DNA from 3 places in the Pseudomonas sp. G2-4 genome. Region 1 is predicted to be linked to each of the others. Evidence: predicted binding sites of a transcription regulator. Region 1 holds the regulator's gene; each other region holds the start of a gene.
The links. The regulator sigma-54, encoded in region 1, starts transcription at its own class of promoters, with help from an activator protein. The targets are predictions, from matches to a motif close to ANTGGCATNNANNTTGCTNT.
Positions count from the first base shown of each region.

Region 2: the regulator sigma-54 is predicted to act here: its motif matches at 1,847-1,866, upstream of flgB (flagellar basal body rod protein FlgB).
Region 3: the regulator sigma-54 is predicted to act here: its motif matches at 6,033-6,052, upstream of glnK (P-II family nitrogen regulator).

Region 1 is NZ_CP125957.1:978,411-985,820, reverse strand. Features, by position in the region: gene QNH97_RS04220 (KpsF/GutQ family sugar-phosphate isomerase) at 1-425, shown strand, start outside; gene QNH97_RS04215 (KdsC family phosphatase) at 426-950, shown strand; gene lptC (LPS export ABC transporter periplasmic protein LptC) at 958-1,527, shown strand; gene lptA (lipopolysaccharide transport periplasmic protein LptA) at 1,514-2,062, shown strand; gene lptB (LPS export ABC transporter ATP-binding protein) at 2,062-2,787, shown strand; gene QNH97_RS04195 (RNA polymerase factor sigma-54) at 2,952-4,445, shown strand; gene hpf (ribosome hibernation-promoting factor, HPF/YfiA family) at 4,522-4,830, shown strand; gene ptsN (PTS IIA-like nitrogen regulatory protein PtsN) at 4,843-5,307, shown strand; gene rapZ (RNase adapter RapZ) at 5,310-6,167, shown strand; gene QNH97_RS04175 (HPr family phosphocarrier protein) at 6,183-6,458, shown strand; gene QNH97_RS04170 (ZIP family metal transporter) at 6,627-7,410, opposite strand, start outside.
Region 2 is NZ_CP125957.1:4,947,137-4,954,546, reverse strand. Features, by position in the region: gene QNH97_RS21585 (chemotaxis protein CheV) at 1-667, shown strand, start outside; gene cheR (CheR family methyltransferase) at 721-1,548, shown strand; gene flgB (flagellar basal body rod protein FlgB) at 1,908-2,315, shown strand; gene flgC (flagellar basal body rod protein FlgC) at 2,319-2,762, shown strand; gene flgD (flagellar hook assembly protein FlgD) at 2,778-3,500, shown strand; gene flgE (flagellar hook protein FlgE) at 3,532-4,830, shown strand; gene QNH97_RS21555 (ribonucleoside-diphosphate reductase subunit alpha) at 5,102-7,410, opposite strand, start outside.
Region 3 is NZ_CP125957.1:6,294,690-6,302,099, reverse strand. Features, by position in the region: gene QNH97_RS27795 (methyl-accepting chemotaxis protein) at 1-944, shown strand, start outside; gene QNH97_RS27790 (aldose 1-epimerase family protein) at 1,308-2,522, shown strand; gene QNH97_RS27785 (YifB family Mg chelatase-like AAA ATPase) at 2,529-4,022, opposite strand; gene QNH97_RS27780 (sensor histidine kinase) at 4,285-5,562, shown strand; gene QNH97_RS27775 (accessory factor UbiK family protein) at 5,580-5,840, opposite strand; gene glnK (P-II family nitrogen regulator) at 6,254-6,592, shown strand; gene QNH97_RS27765 (ammonium transporter) at 6,626-7,410, shown strand, end outside.

The sequences.
Region 1 (7,410 bases):
TCGCCTTTTCCCACCCGGGTGGCGCCCTGGGCCGCCGCCTGCTGCTGAAAGTCGAAAACGTGATGCATGCCGGGCAGGAGTTGCCGCAGGTACAGCGCGGCACGCTGCTCAAGGACGCGCTCATGGAGATGACTCGCAAGGGCCTGGGCATGACGGTGGTTCTCGAAGCCGACGGCAAGCTCGCCGGGATCTTCACCGACGGCGACCTGCGCCGCACCCTGGACCGCACCATCGATATCCACAGCGCGACCATCGATCAAGTCATGACGCCCCATGGCAAGACAGGCCGTGCCGAGATGCTCGCCGCGGAGGCCTTGAAAATCATGGAAGACCACAAGATCAGCGCCCTGGTGGTGGTCGACGACGAAGACCGCCCGGTGGGCGCCCTGAACATGCACGACTTGCTGCGTGCCGGAGTCATGTAAATGAACACAGACCTGCTGCAACGTGGCAAAGCGATCAAACTGGCCGTCTTCGACGTGGACGGCGTGCTGACCGATGGTCGCCTGTACTTCCTGGAAGACGGCAGTGAGTTCAAGACCTTCAACACCCTCGACGGCCAAGGGATCAAGATGCTGATGGCCGCCGGCGTACAGACCGCTATCATCAGCGGTCGCAAGACCCCGGTGGTCGAGCGGCGCGCGAAGAACCTTGGTATCCCGCACCTCTATCAGGGGCGCGAAGACAAACTGGTGGTGCTGGACGAACTTTTGGGCCAACTCAACCTAAGCTATGAACAGGTGGCCTACCTTGGTGACGACCTGCCAGACCTGCCGGTGATTCGCCGGGTCGGCCTGGGCATGGCCGTCGCCAACGCAGCTGCGTTCGTGCGCGAGCACGCCCATGGCATTACTACCGCGCGAGGCGGCGAAGGGGCGGCCCGTGAATTCTGTGAACTGATCCTGCGCGCCCAGGGCCGCCTCGAAGCGGCCAACGCCGCGTACCTGTGAGCCATTTATGCTGAGCAAGAAGATTCGCACCATTGTGGTGTTCGGCTCTATCGCGGCGATCTTCGCGGCGGTGGGGTATTGGAACATCAGCCCGGAACGGTTTCTCGACCAACCCGCGGCCACGGTCGAAGAAAATATCGACTGGTACGCGACCAACACGCATACCCTGCAATACCTGCCCGATGGCAAAGTGCAGTATGAGATGACGTCCGACAAGGTCGACCATGTAAAGGCCACCGATATTACGCTGGTGACCAAGCCGGACCTGAACATGTTCCGTGGCACAGAGTTTCCGTGGCACGTGCAAAGCCTGCGCGCCGAAGTCAACTCCGGCGGCACCGAAGTGGAACTGATCGATTCGGTACGCGTGGCTCGGACCGATGAGAAAAACCGCACGACCATCATCACCAGCAGTCGCATGACCGTGTTCCCACAGCGAGAATATGCGCAGACCGAGCAACCCGTTAGAATCGACGGCGCCGGGGGTGTATCGACCGGTACCGGAATGAAAGCGTATTTGAAGGAAAGCAGGATACACCTGCTATCGAACGTAAGAGGACAGTATGAAGCTCGCTAAAACCCTCCCTATTTTGCTCAGTCTGGGCGCAGCACTGGGAAGCGCGAGCGCCTGGGCTCTTCCCAACGATCGCGACCAACCTATCCGCATCCAGGCCGACGACGCCCAACTGGACGACAAGAACGGCGTAGCCACCTACAAGGGCGATGTAATCATCACCCAGGGCACGATGAAGGTCACCGGCAACACTGTGACCATCACCCGTACCCCGGCCGGCGATATCGACGTGGTGACTTCGGTGGGCAACCTGGCCTACTTCGAACAACTCCAGACTGCGGGCGACACCAAGCCTGTGCAAGGCTACGGGGTGACCATCCAGTATCACGCGTCCCAGGACCGTGTCGTACTGATCGACCGCGCCAAGGTCGTCGACAAGGACAACAACGTTACCCAAGGCGAGAAAATCGTCTACGACACCAACAAAAAGCTGGCCAGCGCCGGTCGTGCCACGGGCAGCAAGGTCACTGAGTCCCGCCCTCGCATCGACATGGTGATCCAGCCGAAAAAGAAAACCGACGAGCAGAAGGCCCAGTAATGGCAACTCTGAAAGCTCAGCATCTGGCCAAGAGCTACAAGAGCCGTCAAGTCGTGCGTGATGTCAGCCTGTCTATCGACAGCGGCCAGATCGTCGGCCTGCTCGGCCCCAACGGCGCCGGCAAGACCACCTGTTTCTACATGATCGTCGGCCTGGTCCAGGCCGATCAGGGCCGCGTGCTGATCGACGACCTGGACGTCAGCCACCAGCCCATGCATGGCCGGGCAAAGGCCGGCATCGGCTATCTGCCACAGGAAGCATCGATCTTCCGCAAGCTGTCGGTGGCCGACAACATCATGGCCATCCTCGAAACCCGCAAGGAGCTCGACAAGGCCGGCCGCCGCCAGGAACTGGAAAGCCTCTTGCAGGAATTCCATATCAGCCATATTCGCGACAACCTGGGCATGAGCCTGTCCGGCGGCGAACGTCGTCGCGTGGAAATTGCCCGCGCCCTGGCCACCTCGCCGAAATTTATCCTGCTCGACGAACCGTTCGCCGGCGTGGACCCGATTTCGGTGGGTGACATCAAACAGATCATCCACCACCTCAAGGCCAAGGGGATCGGCGTACTGATCACCGACCACAACGTGCGTGAGACATTGGATATCTGCGAAACCGCCTACATCGTCAATGATGGCCAGTTGATTGCTGAGGGTGACTCCGCCACCATCCTGGCCAACGAGCTGGTCAAGGAAGTGTATCTGGGCCATGAGTTCCGCCTGTAAGCGCAAAGTGTCTGGTCAATCGCTCGGGTGCCGCTAATTTTATTATGGCGGTGCCCTAGGCAAACACTTCAGTTTCAGGCATATAATTTGCTTAAGTTTGGCGCTTCGGCGCCCTGTAGTGGATGGCGCATGTGCGCCGGCGAATAAGGTGTTAAGCCCCTGCCATGAAACCATCGCTAGTCTTGAGAATGGGCCAGCAGCTGACGATGACACCTCAGCTGCAACAGGCCATCCGCCTGCTCCAATTGTCGACCCTGGACCTGCAACAGGAAATCCAGGAGGCCCTGGAGTCCAATCCGATGCTCGAACGCCAGGAAGAAGGCGACGACTTCGACAACACCGATCCGCTGGCCGACAACGTCGAGCAGAAAACCAATACCGAAATCCCGGAACCCTCCTACCAGGAAGCCGCCCCGACGGTGGATAACCTTGAGGATGGTGAATGGAACGAACGCATCCCCAACGACCTGCCCGTGGACACCGCCTGGGAAGACGTCTACCAGACCAGCGCCAGCAACCTTCCGAGCAGCGATGACGACGAGTGGGACTTCACCACCCGCACCTCCGTCGGCGAGAGCCTGCAAAGCCACCTGCTGTGGCAGCTGAACCTGGCGCCGATGTCCGATACCGATCGCCTGATCGCAGTGACCTTGATCGATTGCATCAACAATCAGGGCTACCTGGACGAGACCCTCGAGGAAATCCTCGAAGCCTTCGACCCCGAGCTGGACATCGAGCTGGACGAGATCGAAGCCGTCCTGCACCGCATCCAGCAATTCGAACCGGCCGGCATCGGCGCCCGCAACCTGGGCGAATGCCTGCTGCTGCAACTGCGCCAGTTATCCGCCAAGACGCCCTGGCTGGCCGAAGCCAAGCGACTGGTCACCGACTACATCGATCTGCTGGGCGGGCGCGACTACAGCCAACTGATGCGCCGCATGAAACTCAAGGAAGATGAGCTGCGCCAGGTGATCGAACTGGTCCAAAGTCTCAACCCGCGCCCTGGCTCGCAGATCGAGTCCACCGAACCCGAATACGTGGTCCCTGACGTGATCGTGCGCAAACACAACGATCGCTGGCTGGTGGAACTCAACCAGGAGTCAGTGCCCAAGCTGCGGGTCAACGCCCAGTACGCCGGGTTCGTCAGGCGCGCCGACACCAGCGCCGACAACACTTTCATGCGCAACCAGTTGCAGGAAGCGCGCTGGTTCATCAAGAGCCTGCAAAGCCGCAACGAAACCCTGATGAAAGTCGCCACCCAGATCGTCGAGCATCAGCGTGGCTTCCTGGAGTACGGCGACGAAGCGATGAAACCGCTGGTCCTGCATGACATCGCCGAGGCGGTGGGCATGCACGAGTCGACGATTTCCCGGGTAACCACCCAGAAGTTCATGCATACCCCAAGGGGTATCTATGAATTGAAATACTTTTTCTCCAGCCACGTCAGCACCTCCGAAGGCGGCGAATGCTCGTCCACGGCCATCCGCGCGATCATCAAAAAACTGGTGGCGGCGGAAAATCAGAAAAAGCCGTTGAGTGACAGCAAGATCGCTGGTTTACTGGAGGCACAAGGCATTCAGGTGGCCCGCCGTACCGTCGCAAAATATCGCGAATCCCTTGGGATCGCACCTTCGAGCGAACGCAAGCGGTTGATGTAACAGGCCACGCCACAGCGTTCCAGTGGCAGGCATTTCTGCCTGCCGCTTTATGCACTGGCAACGAAGGAGAAGCTGTATGCAAGTCAACATCAGTGGACACCAACTGGAAGTGACCGAACCCCTGCGCACCTATATCGGCGAAAAACTCGACCGATTGGAGAGGCATTTCGACAAGATCACCAATGTGCAAGTCACGATGACCGTCGAGAAGCTGCTGCAGAAAATCGAAGCCACGCTGCATATCCCCGGCGGAGAAGTGGTCGCCAACGCGGAGCATTCAGACATGTATGCCGCGATTGACCTGCTGACCGACAAGCTGGATCGCCAACTTAAAAAGCATAAGGAAAAGACCCAGAGCCTCCTCCAGGGCGCAACCGGTCGTTAACCCCCCCAATCCATGATCCGACTAGAATCCATCCTGACCCCCGGCCGTTCCCAAGTGAACGCGCCGGGCGGCAGTAAAAAGAAAGCCCTCGAACAAATCGCCAACCTGATCCACCGCGAAGTGCCGGATCTGGAAATGCAGGACGTCTTCGAGGCCCTGGTTGCCCGTGAAAAACTCGGTTCCACCGGTTTTGGCAACGGCATCGCCATTCCTCACTGCCGCCTCAAGGGGTGTTCCGCGCCAATCAGCGCGCTGTTGCACCTTGAAGCCGCCATAGATTTCGACGCCATCGACGGCGCACCGGTCGACCTGCTGTTCGTACTGCTGGTTCCGGAAGCGGCCACCGATGCGCACCTTGAGCTGCTGCGCCAGATTGCCAGCATGCTGGACCGCAAGGAAGTGCGCGAAAAACTGCGCAGCGCACCGAGCAACGAAGCCTTGTATCAGGTTGTCGTGGACGAACAGAACGGTCATTAAACATGCGCATGATCATTGTCAGTGGCCGCTCCGGCTCCGGTAAAAGCACGGCGCTCAATGTGCTTGAGGACAGCGGCTACTATTGCATCGATAACCTTCCGGCCGGCCTGCTGCCGGAGCTGGCCGAACGCGCCCTGATCCACACTGAGCTGGCGCAACCGCTGGTGGCGGTGTCCATCGATGCACGCAACCTGCCGAGCCATCTGTCGCGCTTTCCAGAATTGCTCGAGGAAGTACGCAGCCGCCATATCCAATGCGATGTGCTGTACCTCGATGCCGATGAAGAGACACTGCTCAAGCGCTTTTCCGAAACCCGTCGACGCCATCCGCTGAGCAACGCCAGCCGCTCCCTGGCAGAGGCCATCCAGGACGAAAGCCAACTGCTGAGCCCGATTGCCGACTTGGCGGACCTGAAAGTCAACACCACGAACCTGAACCTGTATCAGCTACGCGACACCATCAAGTTGCGCCTGCTGAACCAGCCGGAGCCAGGCACCGCGTTCCTGGTGGAGTCGTTCGGTTTCAAGCGTGGCATGCCGGTGGACGCCGACCTGGTGTTCGACGTGCGCTGCCTGCCCAACCCTTATTGGAAACCGGAATTGCGAGAGCAATCCGGGCTCGACCAGCCGGTGATCGACTACCTGGCCGCCCAGCCGGATGTCGAGGACATGTACCAGGATATCTCCAGCTACCTGCTCAAATGGCTGCCCCGCTTTGCCGCGAGCAACCGTGCCTATGTCACGATTGCCATCGGCTGCACCGGTGGTCACCACCGCTCTGTCTACCTGACCGAACGCCTGGGTCAGCTTCTGCAGCAATCCCTGAAGAACGTCCAGGTTCGCCACCGCGACCTCAGCTAAAGGATTCACATCGCGATGCCTGCTCGGGAAATTGAAATCATCAACAAGCTGGGCTTGCATGCCCGTGCGTCGGCCAAGTTCGTCGGGATTGCGGGTCAATTCAAGGAAACCACCATCCGGGTCGGTCGCACGCCGGAGTCTTTGGTCGACGGTAAAAGCATCATGGCGATGATGATGCTCGCAGCCGGCAAGGGCACCAAGATCCATCTGCAAACTGAAGGTGACCAAGCGCAGGAAGCGATGGATGCCCTGGTGGACCTGATCAACAGATACTTCGACGAAGGCGAATAACCCTGTTTGGTCCGGGGACATGGCTCACACCCGTGGCGAGGGAGCTTGCTCCCGCTCGGCTGCGAAGCAGTCGTCGCTATGTCGCTATATAGCCCGCAAGCAAGAAGGTCTGCTTCGCAGACCAGCGGGAGCAAGCTCCCTCGCCACAAAAGCATTGAAGGCATTGCGTCACGCCAACGCCGTATCCATCACCATCATCAGACAAAACCCCACCAGCAATCCCAGGCTCGCCAGTTTGTCGTGGCCATTGCGGCGCGATTCGGGAATGACCTCATGAGTCACCACCAGCAACATCGCCCCGGCCGCCAGCGCCAGCCCCAGGGGCAGCAGCATCTCGGCAAGGCTGACCAACCAGGCGCACAACAGCGCGAACACTGGCTCGACCAACCCTGACGCGGCGCCAATCAGGAAGGCCTTGATCCGCGACATCCCAGCCGCGGCCAGCACCAGCGCGATCACCAGTCCTTCCGGTACATCCTGCAAGGCGATCCCCATCGCCAGGCTGTCGGCATCGGGCATGCCACCACCCGCCGACACGCCGACAGCCATCCCTTCGGGAATGTTGTGGGCCACGATGGCAAACACGAACAACCAGATCCGCGGCGCGATGACCGGACGTCCGGGCGCCTCTATCAGCCTTGCGGGGCTGGCTGACACTTTGCGGTCCACCAGATACAGCCCGAAGGCCCCTAGCAGGATGCCGAAGCTGATCAGGCCACTGGCTGCCCAAGGCGTGAGTCCCAGCTGTTCGGCCGCGGCAATGCCCGGTACGATCAGCGAAAACGCCGTGGCGGCCAGCATCACGCCGGCACCGAAGCCCAGCAACGAATCGCTCACGGCCTGGGGCATGCGCCGGATAACCAGCACCGGCACGGCCCCCAACGCCGTACCCAAGGCGCAAAGCCCACCGCCCTGCAGCGCACGCAACAGTTTCGGCTCCAGGTCGAGCCAC
Region 2 (7,410 bases), 2.7 Mb from region 1:
GAGCAATCCGTTCGTGATCATCACCGAGTACAACACCAAGACCCAGGGTTTCCTGGTTCGCTCGGTGGAGCGGATCGTCAACATGAACTGGGAAGAGATCCATCCACCTCCCAAGGGCACTGGTCGCGATCACTACCTGACGGCGGTGACCCGGGTCGATAACCAGTTGGTGGAAATCATCGACGTGGAGAAAATCCTCGCCGAAGTGGCGCCGACCACGGAGACGATTTCCGTGGGGGTGGTGGATGCTGAAACCCAGCACAAGGCGATTTCGCTGCGGGTACTGACCGTCGATGATTCTTCGGTGGCACGTAAGCAGGTCACCCGGTGTCTACAGACGATCGGCGTCGAAGTGGTTGCACTGAACGATGGACGGCAGGCGCTGGATTACCTGCGCGCGATGGCCGATGAAGGCAAGAAGCCGGAAGAGGAGTTCCTGATGATGATCTCCGACATCGAGATGCCGGAGATGGACGGGTATACCCTGACCTCGGAAATCCGCAGCGACCCGCGTATGCAGAAATTGCATATCATCTTGCACACTTCATTGTCGGGGGTTTTCAACCAGGCGATGGTCAAGAAGGTCGGTGCCGATGATTTCCTGGCCAAGTTCCGGCCCGATGACTTGGCTTCCCGGGTCGTCGACCGGATCAAGGCAGCAGAATAAAGGTCGGGCGCGCTGTGCGCCCGGCAAGTCAACACAATGAAAGAGGCGGTATTTTGTCTACGGGTAATTTGGATTTCGAACAGTTCCGGGTCTTCCTGGAAAAAGCCTGTGGCATTTTGCTTGGTGAAAACAAGCAATACCTGGTGTCGAGCCGTCTCAATAAATTGATGGAGCAACAGGGCCTTAAATCGTTGGGCGAACTGGTGCAGCGTATCCAGACCCAGCCGCGCAGCGGTCTGCGCGAGATGGTGGTGGACGCCATGACCACCAACGAAACCTTGTGGTTTCGTGACACCTATCCGTTCGAGGTGTTGAAGAACAGAGTGTTGCCGGCGGCCATCAAGGCTAGCCCGGGTCAACGCCTGCGGATCTGGTCGGCGGCCTGTTCCTCGGGGCAGGAACCCTATTCGCTGTCGATGAGCATCGACGAGTTCGAGCGGACCAACATCGGCCAGTTGAAAGGCGGCGTGCAAATCGTCGCCACCGACCTGTCCGGAACCATGCTCAATAACTGCAAGACCGGCGAGTACGACAGCCTGGCCATCGGCCGCGGCTTGTCGCCTGATCGTCTGCAACGTTACTTCGATCCGAAAGGGCCGGGACGCTGGGTGGTCAAGGCACCGATCAAGAGCCGTGTGGAATTCCGCTCGTTCAACCTGCTGGACAGCTATGCCAGCCTGGGCAAGTTCGACATCGTCTTCTGCCGCAACGTGCTGATCTACTTTTCCGCCGAGGTGAAGAAAGACATCCTGCTGCGTATCCACAGCACCCTCAAGCCTGGCGGCTACCTGTTCCTTGGTGCCTCCGAGGCGTTGAACGGTTTGCCGGATCATTACCAGATGGTCCAGTGCAGTCCGGGGATCATCTATCAGGCGAAGTGATTCGCAGAGGTTGTCAAAAAACGGGAGTCCTCAGGGGCTCCCGTTTTTTTTTGGCGTGCTTTTTATCCAGATTCCCCCAATCAAATGTGGGAGCGAGCTTGCTCGCGATAGCGCAGGCACCTGCAACATCAATGCAAGCTGACACACCGCCATCGCGAGCAAGCTCGCTCCCACAGTGGAGTGGCATTTGTCCCACACAAGCGGCAGAAAAGCGGCAGCCAGCGGAAGCCGATTGCCGCTTTTCTGGCATTGCCGCGTTGCCGATGCCCGCAAAGCCCCGGTTTACGGGGTTTTTCAAAGTGGCACGCCGCTTGCTAAGTTCATCGTACGTAAATTCTGGTCACCCAAAGGTTTCCGACATGAGCATCAGCTTCGATAAAGCGCTCGGTATCCACGAACAGGCCCTGAGCTTCCGCGCCCAGCGTGCCGAAGTCCTGGCCAACAACATCGCCAACGCCGATACCCCGAACTACAAGGCTCGGGACCTGGACTTCTCCAAAGTGCTCGCCGAGCAAAGCGAGAAGACCAAGAACGGCCACTTCGCCCTGAACATGACCAACAGCCGTCATATCGAAGCCGAAGGCCTGGGCAGTGGCGACGAATCGCTGATGTATCGCACGCCGATGCAGCCCTCGATCGACCAGAACACTGTGGACGCTCAACTGGAACAGTCCAACTACGCGGAAAACTCCGTGAACTTCCAGGCCAGCTTCACCCTGCTCAACAGCAAGTTCAAAGGGCTGGTATCGGCCCTGCGCGGAGAGTAAGCCATGTCGATCGCGAGCGTATTCAACATTGCCGGCAGTGCCATGAGTGCCCAGACCACTCGCCTGAACACCGTCGCCAGTAACATCGCCAACGCCGAGACCGTTTCGTCGAGCATCGACCAGACCTACCGTGCCCGCCACCCGGTGTTTGCCACCATGTACCAGGGCGGGCAGACCGGTGGCAGCGACTCGTTGTTCCAGGACCAGGACGCCGCTGGCCAGGGTGTACAGGTACTCGGCGTGGTCGAAGACCAGAGCAACCTCGACGCACGTTACGAGCCGAACCATCCGGCCGCTGACGCCAAGGGCTACGTCTACTACCCGAACGTCAACGTCGTCGAAGAAATGGCCGACATGATTTCCGCCAGTCGTTCGTTCCAGACCAACGTCGAGATGATGAACACCGCCAAAACCATGATGCAGAAGGTCCTGACCCTCGGTCAGTGATAAGGGGCGAGTCACATGAGCGTTACCAACACTACCAGCGGTTTGAGCCTCAACGAGGTTCTGGCCAACTCCTCGGTCAAGACCAACACCACCTCCGACAGCCTGGCCACGGTGACGGGGGCGGCGAGCGGAAAAAAGGAGCTGGGCAAGGATGCGTTCTTGCAATTGCTCGTTACCCAGCTGAAAAACCAGAACCCGCTGGAGCCGCAGGATAACGGCGAGTTCGTGGCCCAGCTGGCGCAGTTCAGCAGCCTGGAAGGCATCACCACCCTCAACGAGACCGTGAGCGGTATCGCCGGCAACTACAACTCGTCCCAGGCCTTGCAGGCCTCGTCACTGGTAGGTCGCTCGGTCATCGCCCCAGGCGACAAAGCCGTGGTCGATACCTCCAAGAGCCTCAACGGCACGGTCATCGTACCGACATCAGTGTCCTCCGTAGCGGTCAAGATCGTGGACAAGGACGGCAAGACCGTTCGCACCATCGACTTGGGCAGCCAGAACGCCGGCAATTCCGCTTTCATCTGGGACGGCAAGAACGACGCGGGCACGACGGTCGAGTCGGGCACTTACACATTCGCTGCCTCGACCACGATTGACGGCAAGGCGACATCGCTGATCACCAACCTGCCGGCCACCGTCAGCAGTGTGACGATCAGTCAGACAGGGGGCGAGCTGATGCTCAACCTCGCCGGGCTGGGCAGCATTGCCCTGTCCAAAGTACAAACTATTGGTATGTAGAGCCGACTAACCCGGCAAAAAGGAGTGCAATATGTCTTTCAATATCGGCCTTAGCGGTCTCTATGCAGCCAACAAACAGCTGGACGTGACCGGCAACAACATCGCCAACGTGGCGACCACCGGTTTCAAATCGTCCCGCGCGGAATTCGAAGACGTCTACTCGGCCACCAAGCTGGGTTCGGGCAGCAAGACCGTTGGTAACGGCGTACGCCTGGCCAACGTTTCCCAGCAGTTCAGCCAGGGTGACGTCAACAACACCGGCAACGTGCTGGACATGGGTATCCAGGGCTCCGGCTTCTTTGTCCTGAGCAACGACGGTTCCTTGAGCTACACCCGTGCCGGTACCTTCAAGACTGACAAGGAAGGTTACGTCACCAACAGTGATGGTACTGCGCGTCTGCAGGGCTATGGCGTGGATGCCAACGGCAAGATCCAGAACGGGATCCTGACCGACCTGCGCATCGACACCTCCAACCTGCCGCCGAGTGCGACCAGCCTGATTTCGTCGACGATCAACCTGAACTCGACGGCGACGGCGATCACAGCAGCGTTCAACCCGACTGATACGGCCACCTTTACCAAGCAGTTCACCACCCCGGTCTACGACACCCAGGGCAACCAGCATTCCATGGACCAGTACATGGTCAAGACTGCCGGTAATACCTGGAATGTCTACACCTTGATCGATGGTCGTAACCTGGACGGTAGTTTGCCGACTACGACAGGCGCGACTGCGCCGATTCCTTCGACCATGAACTTCGATTCGAGCGGCAAGTTAGCCTCGGTCACCACCCCTCCGGCGTCCACCAGCAGCGATTTGGTACTGACCGGCTGGGTGCCAGGCACCGTAACCAACGGCGTATGGGCCGCCAACGGCGCCGCGAGCGCGCCAACCATCACGATCTCGATGGGCAATACCACCCAATTCAACGCCGACACCGCGCGGTCGATTCCCGCCCAGAACGGTTACGCCACCGGCCAGATCACCAACCTGACCATCGACGGCAGCGGTGTCTTGCTGGCCAACTTCAGCAACAACCAGACCAAGCCGATCGGCCAGCTTGCGCTCGCCAGCTTCACCAACGAGCAAGGCCTGCAGCCGATAGGCGGCACCAGCTGGAAGGAAACCTTCGCCTCGGGCATCCCGGGCTACGATGCCCCGGAAACCGGCACCCTGGGTTCGATCGTCTCCAACTCCCTGGAAGAGTCCAACGTCAACCTGACCAACGAACTGGTCGAGCTGATCAAGGCCCAGAGCAACTACCAGGCGAACGCCAAGACCATCTCCACCCAGAGCACCATCATGCAGACCATCATTCAGATGGCTTGATGTCGACGGTTGCTTGACGCTGCACAAGGAGCCCCTCGCAAGAGGGGCTTTTTCATGGGCGAAGGTTTTGTCGTGCCTGTTCCGGCCTCGTCGCGAGCAAGCTCGCTCCCACAGGATCCTGTATACGCAGCTCAAAAGGTGGGAGCGAGCCTGCTCGCGATGAGGCCAAGCAAAGCGCTACGTTTATTACAGGCAAAAGAAAACCCCCGATAAACCAGCGGTCTATCGGGGGCTTCTTCAGCAGGCGTCTTTACACGCCCACCCACTCAGCTTATTGGCAAGCTTCGCAATCCGGCTCGTCAATCGCGCAGGCTTTTGGCACTGGCGCCGGACCCGCTGGAGCCGCCAGGACCGAATCGTCACCGTGGTTGCCGCCGCTGGAAACAGCGTTCAGCTTGCCGGTGTTGATGGTCGACTTCTCGGTGCTGGTGGCGGCCAGGGCACGGAGGTAGTAGGTGGTTTTCAGGCCACGGTACCAGGCCATGCGGTAGGTCACGTCCAGCTTCTTGCCCGAGGCGCCGGCGATGTACAGGTTCAGCGACTGAGCCTGGTCGATCCACTTCTGGCGACGGCTGGCGGCGTCGACGATCCACTTGGTGTCCACTTCGAACGCGGTGGCGTAGAGCTCCTTGAGTTCTTGCGGGATGCGCTCGATCTGCTGCACCGAACCGTCGTAGTACTTCAGGTCGTTGATCATGACCGAGTCCCACAGGCCGCGAGCCTTGAGGTCGCGAACCAGGTACGGGTTGATCACGGTGAATTCGCCCGACAGGTTCGATTTCACATACAGGTTCTGGTAGGTCGGTTCGATCGACTGCGACACGCCCGTGATGTTGGCGATGGTGGCGGTCGGTGCGATGGCCATGATGTTGGAGTTACGGATGCCTTTCTGCACACGGGCGCGAACCGGTGCCCAGTCCAGGGATTCGTTCAGGTCAACGTCAATGTACTTCTGGCCGCGCTGGGCGATCAGGATCTGTTGCGAATCCAGCGGCAGGACGCCTTTGGACCACAGCGAACCCTGGAACGTCTCGTAGGCGCCGCGCTCGTCGGCCAGGTCGCAGGACGCCTGGATCGCGTAGTAGCTGACCGCTTCCATGGACTTGTCGGCGAACTCGACCGCAGCATCGGAACCGTACGGGATGTGCTGCAGGTACAGCGCGTCCTGGAAGCCCATGATGCCCAGGCCGACCGGACGGTGCTTGAAGTTGGAGTTCTTCGCCTGTGGTACCGAGTAGTAGTTGATGTCGATCACGTTGTCGAGCATGCGCACGGCGGTGTTCACGGTGCGTTGCAGCTTGGCGGTGTCGAGCTTGCCGTCCTTGATGTGGTTCGGCAGGTTGATCGAGCCCAGGTTGCAAACGGCGATCTCGTCCTTGTTGGTGTTCAAGGTGATCTCGGTGCACAGGTTCGAGCTGTGGACTACGCCCACGTGCTGCTGCGGGCTGCGCAGGTTGCATGGGTCCTTGAAGGTCAGCCATGGGTGGCCGGTCTCGAACAGCATCGACAGCATCTTGCGCCACAGGTCTTTGGCCTGGACGACTTTGAACAGCTTGATCTTGTTGTACTCGGTCAGGGCTTCGTAGTACTCGTAGCGCTCTTCGAAAGCCTTGCCGGTCAGGTCGTGCAGGTCTGGCACTTCGGACGGCGAGAACAGGGTCCACTTGCCGTCGTCGAAGACACGCTTCATGAACAGGTCAGGGATCCAGTTGGCGGTGTTCATGTCGTGGGTGCGACGACGGTCATCACCGGTGTTCTTGCGCAGCTCGATGAACTCTTCGATGTCCATGTGCCAGGTTTCCAGGTACGCACAGACCGCGCCTTTGCGCTTGCCGCCCTGGTTGACCGCGACCGCGGTGTCGTTGACCACTTTGAGGAATGGCACGACGCCCTGGGATTTGCCGTTGGTGCCCTTGATGTACGAGCCCAGCGCGCGAACCGGTGTCCAGTCGTTACCCAGGCCGCCGGCGAATTTCGACAGCATGGCGTTGTCGTGGATCGCGCCGTAGATGCCCGACAGGTCGTCCGGCACGGTGGTCAGGTAGCAGCTCGACAGCTGTGGACGCAGGGTGCCGGCGTTGAACAGAGTCGGGGTCGAGGCCATGTAGTCGAAGGACGACAACAGGTTGTAGAACTCGATGGCGCGGTCTTCGCGTTGCTTCTCTTCGATCGCCAGGCCCATGGCCACGCGCATGAAGAAGATCTGCGGCAGTTCGAAGCGGATACCGTCCTTGTGGATGAAGTAACGGTCGTACAGGGTTTGCAGGCCCAGGTAGGTGAACTGCTGGTCGCGCTCGTGGTTGATCGCCTTGCCGAGTTTTTCCAGGTCGAAGGAGGCCAGGACCGGGTTCAGCAATTCGTATTCGATACCCTTGGCGATGTAGGCCGGCAACGCCTTGGCGTACAGGTCGACCATTTCGTGGTGGGTCGCGCTTTCGGCGACTTCCAGGAAGCTCAGGCCTTCGGCACGCAGGGTGTCCATCAGCAGGCGGGCGGTCACGAAGGAGTAGTTTGGCTCGCGTTCCACCAGGGTCCGCGCGGTCATCACCAGCGCGGTGTTGACGTCCTTGAGGGCGACGC
Region 3 (7,410 bases), 1.3 Mb from region 1:
CGTTGGGCGCCGGCGATCTGAGCGTGCGCTTGAATGTGTCGAGCCATGATGAAATCGGCCAGTTGGCTCGTGCTTTCAATCAGATGAGCCAGGCCCTGTCGACCATGGTCGAGCACATCCGCAAGGCCTCGCAAGAGGTCAACAGCCGTGCCCAGGCCCTATCCGGGTTGTCCAACGGCGCGTACGAAGGGATGGAGCAGCAGTCCGGGGAAATCACCAGCATGGCTGGCGCGGTGGAAGAGTTCAGCGCTACCTCGCTGGATATCGCCGATAACATGGGCAACACCCAGCGTCTGGCCCAGGAAAACGCCCAGCAGACTCAGATCGGTCGTACCTCGATGGGCGAAGCCTCGTCGTCCCTGGAGCAAATTGCCGGCGCGCTGAATAGCACCGCTACGGTCATCAACACCTTGGGCCAGCGTTCCCAGGAGATCGGCGGAATCGTCGGGGTGATCACCTCGATCGCCGAGCAGACCAACCTGCTGGCCTTGAACGCCGCCATCGAAGCGGCGCGTGCGGGTGAGCAGGGGCGTGGTTTCGCGGTGGTGGCTGACGAAGTTCGCAGCCTGGCGTCCCGCACCCGTCAGGCCACTGACGAAATTTCCGGCATGATCAGCAGCATCCAGCAGGAAACCGGCAATGCCATCAGCACAATGGAGCAAGGCAAGCTCTTGATGCAGGAAGGTTTGTCGCGCAACGCCAACGTGGCCTCGGCCTTGGAGCGTATCGACGAACAGAGCCGCTCCGCCGGCCAGCAATTCGCGGCAATCACCACCGCGACCCAAGAGCAAAGCAGTACCGCGACCTTGCTCAGCAGCAACCTGCAAAGCATCGCCATGGCGAACAGCGAACAGCGTCAGGTGGTCTCGAACCTGGCGGTCACCGCCAAGGAACTGGAAAAACTGGCCCAGGACTTGCGCCAAGAGGTCGATCGGTTCCGCTGAGGCATTCTGAAACCCGTCGCGAACCAGCTCGCCCGAACCCATTGTGGGGCGGGCTGGTGATGGCGGCACAACCAATATCCCCGCCAGCTGCACCACCGCATCGCGAGCAAGCTCGCTCCCACTAGGAAACTGCCGCGACACACTTCTCGCGACCGCCCGGGATCACTGTGGGAGCGAGCTTGCTCGCGAAGGCGCCGGCACTGCCCACTTCTTCACCCCACCGACCCACCGTTTCACGAGTCCGCTCTCGCAAAGTACCTGTCTACGATTCTTCCTTTTTTACGGAAATTGCTGTTTTTAGGCTTGCTGAAACGTTTCTTCAAGTCTATAAAAACCGCACAACTCCAATAAAAGGCCGTGTCCATGACTTCGCTCAAACTCCTCGTTGCCCTTAGCGCCCTGGGCGCTGCCTCCCATGCCATGGCTTGGGACTATGTCCTGCTCGATACCGATAAAGCGGCTCAGCCCTGGCAAATCACCAGCCAGCAGCTTGGCGTGAAAACCGACAAACCTTTTTCCGTGACGATGCGCACCCTGCACGGTGGCCGGCAAGAGGGCGTCAGCATCGTTGATATCGACAACGGCACCATGAAGCTTTCGGTTGTCCCGACCCGCGGCATGAATGTCCTGCAGGCGTCGGTCGGGAATGTGCGCATGGGTTGGGATTCGCCGGTCAAGGAAGTGGTCAATCCGGCGTTCATCGAGCTCAATGGTCGCGGTGGGTTGGGCTGGCTCGAAGGTTTCAATGAGCTGGTGACTCGCTGTGGCTACGAATGGGTCGGTCATCCCGGCATGGACAACGGTGAACTGCTGACCCTGCATGGTCGTGCGGCCAACATCCCGGCCAACAAGGTCACCGTGCACATCGATGAAAAGCCTCCGTACGCCATCACCCTGAAAGGCGAGTTGAAGGAGCAGGCCTTCAAGAAGGTCGACTTCTCGGTGCAGACCGAGCTGGTTACCGAGCCCGGCAGCGTGACTTTCGCCCTCAGCGACACGTTGACCAATAACGGCGATTATCCGAAGGAATACCAGGCGCTCTACCACAGCAACTTCAGCACACCTTTCCTGGAGCAGGGCGCGCGTTTCGTGGCGCCGGTCAAGCAGGTCTCGCCGTTCAACGACAAGGCCAAGGGCGATTTGCCTGATTGGCAAACTTACCGGGCCCCCACCAAGGATTACGACGAAACCGTTTATAACGTCGTGCCCTACGCTGACGCCAAGGGCGATACGCTCACCGTCCTGCACAACAAGGCCGGTAGCCTTGGTGTGTCGGTAGGCTTCAACACCGGTACGCTTCCGGTGTTCTCCCTGTGGAAAAACACCGACACACAAGGCCAGGGCTACGTGACCGGGCTGGAACCTGGCACCAGTTTCTCCTATAACCGTCGGTACCAGCGGCCACTGGGCTTGGTGCCTACTATTGGGCCGAAAGAGCACAGGCAATTCCAGATTCACTACAGCCTGTTGGCGGACAAGGGCGCTGTGGATAAAGCACTCAAGCGCATCGACGCCATCCAGAACGGTCAAAAAACCGAGGTACGGGAAACGCCGCTGGTTGACCTGAGCAAGCCATAACGCACTTCAAGACGTGGCGGGCCGATACTGCAGTGCTTCAGCCAGGTGCTCCCGACTGATTCGATCTGCCCGCTCAAGGTCTGCCAGCGTACGGGCAACCTTGAGCAGACGGTGGGCGGCTCTCAGCGACAAGGTCAGCCGCTCGCAAGCGGTTTCCAGCCACGTTTCATCGGTTGTGGATAATTTGCAGTGCCGGCGCAGCCCCGGCAGATCCAGGAAGGCGTTGGCACAGCCCTGGCGTTTTTGCTGACGCTCCCGGGCTTCGGCCACTTGCTCGGCGACGGTGGCGGTATCGTCACCGGGTTCGCTCCTGGGATTCAGCGCCGTGGCCTCCCGGGCGACGGTCAGGTGCAGGTCGATGCGATCCAGCAGGGGGCCGGAGAGTTTATGGCGGTAGCGCTGCACCATGTCCGGCGTACACGAGCAACGGCCGCTGGGCTCGCCAAGATATCCACAGGGGCAGGGATTCATCGCCGCCACCAATTGGAAGCGTGCCGGAAAGCGTACACGGTCACGGGCGCGAGAAACCACGATGTGACCCGACTCCAGAGGCTCCCTCAGGACCTCCAGTACCTTGCGGTCGAACTCCGGCAGTTCATCCAGAAACAGCACGCCATGATGGGCTAGGGTAATTTCCCCTGGTTGCGGTTTTGACCCGCCTCCCACCAGCGCCGGGCCGGAGGCCGAGTGGTGTGGCTGGCGAAACGGACGCTGCGGCCAATGGCTCAACGGCACGCAACTGGCGACAGACTGAATGGCCGCAACCTCCAGCGCCTCACTTTCCGCCAACGGCGGCAACAGCCCCGGCAAACGGCTCGCCAGCAGTGTCTTGCCAGTGCCCGGCGGCCCGCTGAACAACAGGTTATGCGCCCCGGCGGCGGCGATCAGCAGCGCCCGTTTGGCCCCGACCTGGCCCTGTACTTCGCTCAGGTCGGGGTAGGGCTTGCTGGCGGAAAGCAGCCCGTTGGAAACAAACGCTTCGACCGGAGTGTGGCCATTAAAATGCGCCACAGCTTCGAGCAGGTGACTCACGGCTATCACCTTCAGTCCCGACGCCAGGCAGGCTTCCTCGGCATTCTCCCATGGCACCACGAGTGCGCGCCCGGCCTTGCGCGCTGCCAGCGCTGCGGGCAATACCCCGCGTACCGGTCGCACTGCACCGGATAACGCCAACTCGCCGAGGCATTCCACATCGTCCAGGGTCAAGGTGGGCACTTGGACGCTGGCGGCCAGGATCCCCAGCGCAATGGCCAGGTCAAACCGCCCGCCATCCTTGGGCAGATCCGCCGGCGCCAGGTTCAAGGTGATGCGCCTGGCCGGGAAATTCAGCCCTGAGTTGATGATCGCGCTGCGCACCCGGTCCTTGCTTTCCTTCACTGCCGCCTCCGGCAAGCCGACCATCGTCAGCGACGGCAAGCCATTGGCCAGATGGACTTCTACAGTAACGGCAGGAGCCTCCACCCCTACCTGGGCGCGGCTATGGATAATGGCAAGCGACATGAATCGTTCCTTGAGTGAATAGGGAGCCGCGTCCTGCGGCTCTTGAAGGTTAGTCGTGGGGGCATGCAGTGGTGCGGTAATTGATGGGGAAATTTTGGCAGAATGTTGCGGGGTGACGCTCGTTTCCACCCTGATCTATTGCACGCGCTTGGCCGCTTGCCTCCATCTGCTCGCTCAAAAATGAACGAGCCAGGCCCTCTGCTAGACTGCGATTTGCCCCATCGGCACTTGGCGGCATCAATGGCGCAGGGAGGAAGTGGCCATGAACGATCTGCTGGCTCTGTTAGCCGACAAACGCTTTATGCCCCATGGGCATTGCTACATGTGGCGCCCTGATCTGCTGTGGACCAATGTCATCGCCGATGGCTTGATCACCCTCTCCTACGTCACCATTCCCTTTACGCTTATCTACTTTATCCACAGGCGCAAGGACGTGCCATTTGACTGGATGCTGGCAGCTTTTGGCGTGTTTATCCTGGCCTGCGGAACCAGTCATGTGATGGAGATCCTGACCATCTGGCAGCCCTATTACTGGCTGTCGGCGCTGGTCAAGGTGATCACGGCGATAGCGTCGGTGATTACCGCCATCCTGCTGGTCCGGCTGGTGCCGGCGGCCTTGAAGATCCCCAGCCCGCAACAACTGGCCAAGGTCAACGACGAGCTGCGAGAGGCGCAGGCCGAGCTGGTCACCACCGCGCGCCGGGCGGGCATGGCGGAAATTGCCACCAACGTGCTGCATAACGTGGGCAATGTGCTCAATAGCGTCAATGTCTCAGCCCAGGTTCTGTACGAGAAAGTGCACACATCCAAAAGGCCTGGGGTCGCCAAGGTCGTCCAGCTGATGAAGGAGCACCCCGATGACCTCGGTGATTTCATCAGCAGCGACCCGAAAGGCCGGGTCCTGCCGGACTATCTGGACAAGCTGGCCGAGGCGCTGGCAGCCGAGCAGCAGAGCATGATCAGCGAGTTGGCGAAGTTGACCAGGAGCATCGACCATATCAAGGAAATCGTCGCCACCCAGCAGTCCTATGCCGGCAACTCCAGCGTGCTGGAGCCGGGCTCGCTGCGAGAGTTGCTCGAGGATGTGGTGCGCATCTGCGACGTGTCCCTGGCGCGCCACCAGGTCACGCTGGTCAAGGAGTTCAGCGATATTGCGACGATGCCGCTGGACAAGCACAAAGTGCTGCAGATCCTGGTCAATCTGATCAACAACGCCAAGCAGGCGCTGGGTTCGGTCGCGGATCGACCGTCGCGAATTATCCTGCGCCTGAAAGCCATTGACGATAAGCGTGTGCGGATTGAGGTCGAGGATAACGGCGAGGGGATTTCGCCGGACAATCTTGCGCGGGTGTTCGAGCACGGCTTCACCACGCGCGCCAACGGCCACGGTTTCGGCCTGCACAGCTGCATTTTGGCCGCGCACGAGATGGGCGGCGATCTGACGGCGCAGAGCGCGGGGCCGGGTAAGGGGGCGCTCTTTACCCTGGAGCTGCCGCGCACGTCGGCACCGAGCCAACCCATGGGGGCAGCGAGTGGTTGAGTCGCCGGGTGGGCGGCTTATTCCTGTGCTGGAGCCAGTCGCGCTTCCAGCTCCGCGACCTTGGTTTCCAAACTCTCGAGCCGTGCCCGGGTTCGGGCAAGCACGACCATCTGGCTGTCGAATTCTTCCCGGCTCACCAGGTCCAGCTTGCTGAAGCCGCTTTGCAGCAGGGCCTTGAACTGGCTTTCGATTTCGCTTTTGGGCAGAGGAGTGTCGCCGCTCAAGAGGCGGGAGGCATGGCCGCTCAGGGCGTCGAGGAGGTCTTTGGGCGCAAGCATGGCAGGTGTCCTGAAAACAATGGCGGGCAGTGTATCACGCAGTGTCTATAGTCCATTCCAAGCGAGGAGTGCACGCTTTTCGCGCATGAGGTCGAGTGTCGTCGCACTGTTGTTGTGCGTAATGCTGCGGTTCGTCGCGCAGCGCAGGCCGGCAGAGTCTTGAAAGGATTGAAATCAGGGGGTTTGGGCACAGATGGCAAGCTTTCTGCTTAGAGGCTGATGACCCATGCACTGATGCAGTCGCTGTGACGAATGCAGTGCAGCAGGCGGAGCGGGGAGTTTCGTCAGGATCGGTTAACTGGCACCTGTCGGGCAACTTGGGCCGACGATGCGTTACAAAGCCAGGCACTGCGCTTAGACTTGAGTCGGGTTTGTTTTCCTGGGGCAAGTCCACCAATTCGGGAGAAAGTTTCATGAAGCTAGTCACTGCCATCATCAAGCCGTTCAAATTGGACGACGTGCGCGAGTCGCTGTCCGAGATCGGCGTGCAGGGCATTACCGTTACTGAGGTCAAAGGCTTCGGTCGGCAAAAAGGTCACACCGAGCTGTATCGCGGTGCGGAATACGTGGTCGATTTCCTGCCGAAGGTGAAGATCGATGTCGCCATTGACGACAAGGATCTTGATCGGGTGATCGAGGCAATCACCAAGGCCGCCAACACCGGCAAGATTGGTGACGGAAAGATCTTTGTGGTCAATCTGGAACAGGCCATTCGCATCCGTACCGGCGAAACCGATACCGACGCTATCTAAGCCGCCAAACCCAACGCCCCAGGAGAAAACAATATGACTCTGCGTAAATTCGCAGGGCTAGGAGCCCTGTTGTCCTTCGCAATGCCTGGCTTGGCCATGGCAGAAGAAGCGGCAGCCCCAGTCCTGAACTCCGGCGACACCGCCTGGATGCTGACTGCCACGATTCTTGTACTGTTCATGACCATCCCCGGCCTGGCGCTGTTCTACGGCGGCATGGTTCGGTCGAAAAACATTCTTTCCGTGATGATGCAGTGCTTCGCCATTACCGGTCTGATCAGCGTCCTGTGGGTCATTTATGGCTACAGCATCGCGTTCGACACCACGGGCATGGAGCAGGGCGTCGTCAATTTCAATTCCTTCGTGGGTGGCCTGGGCAAGGCGTTCCTGGCGGGCGTCACCCCGTCCAGCCTGACCGGTCCGGCGGCGCTGTTCCCTGAAGCGGTGTTCATCACGTTCCAGATGACGTTCGCTATCATCACACCAGCGCTGATCGTCGGTGCGTTTGCCGAGCGGATGAAGTTTTCCGCCATGCTGATCTTCATGGGCGTGTGGTTCACCCTGGTGTATGCGCCGATCGCACACATGGTCTGGTCCGGTAACGGCGGCTTGATGTGGGACTGGGGCGTGCTGGACTTCGCCGGCGGTACCGTGGTGCACATCAACGCCGGTGTCGCCGGCTTGGTAGCGTGCCTGGTACTGGGCAAGCGCAAAGGCTTCCCGACCACGCCAATGGCGCCGCATAACCTGGGTTACACCCTCATGGGTGCTGCCATGCTGTGGGTCGGCTGGTTCGGTTTCAACGCCGGTTCCGCCGTCGC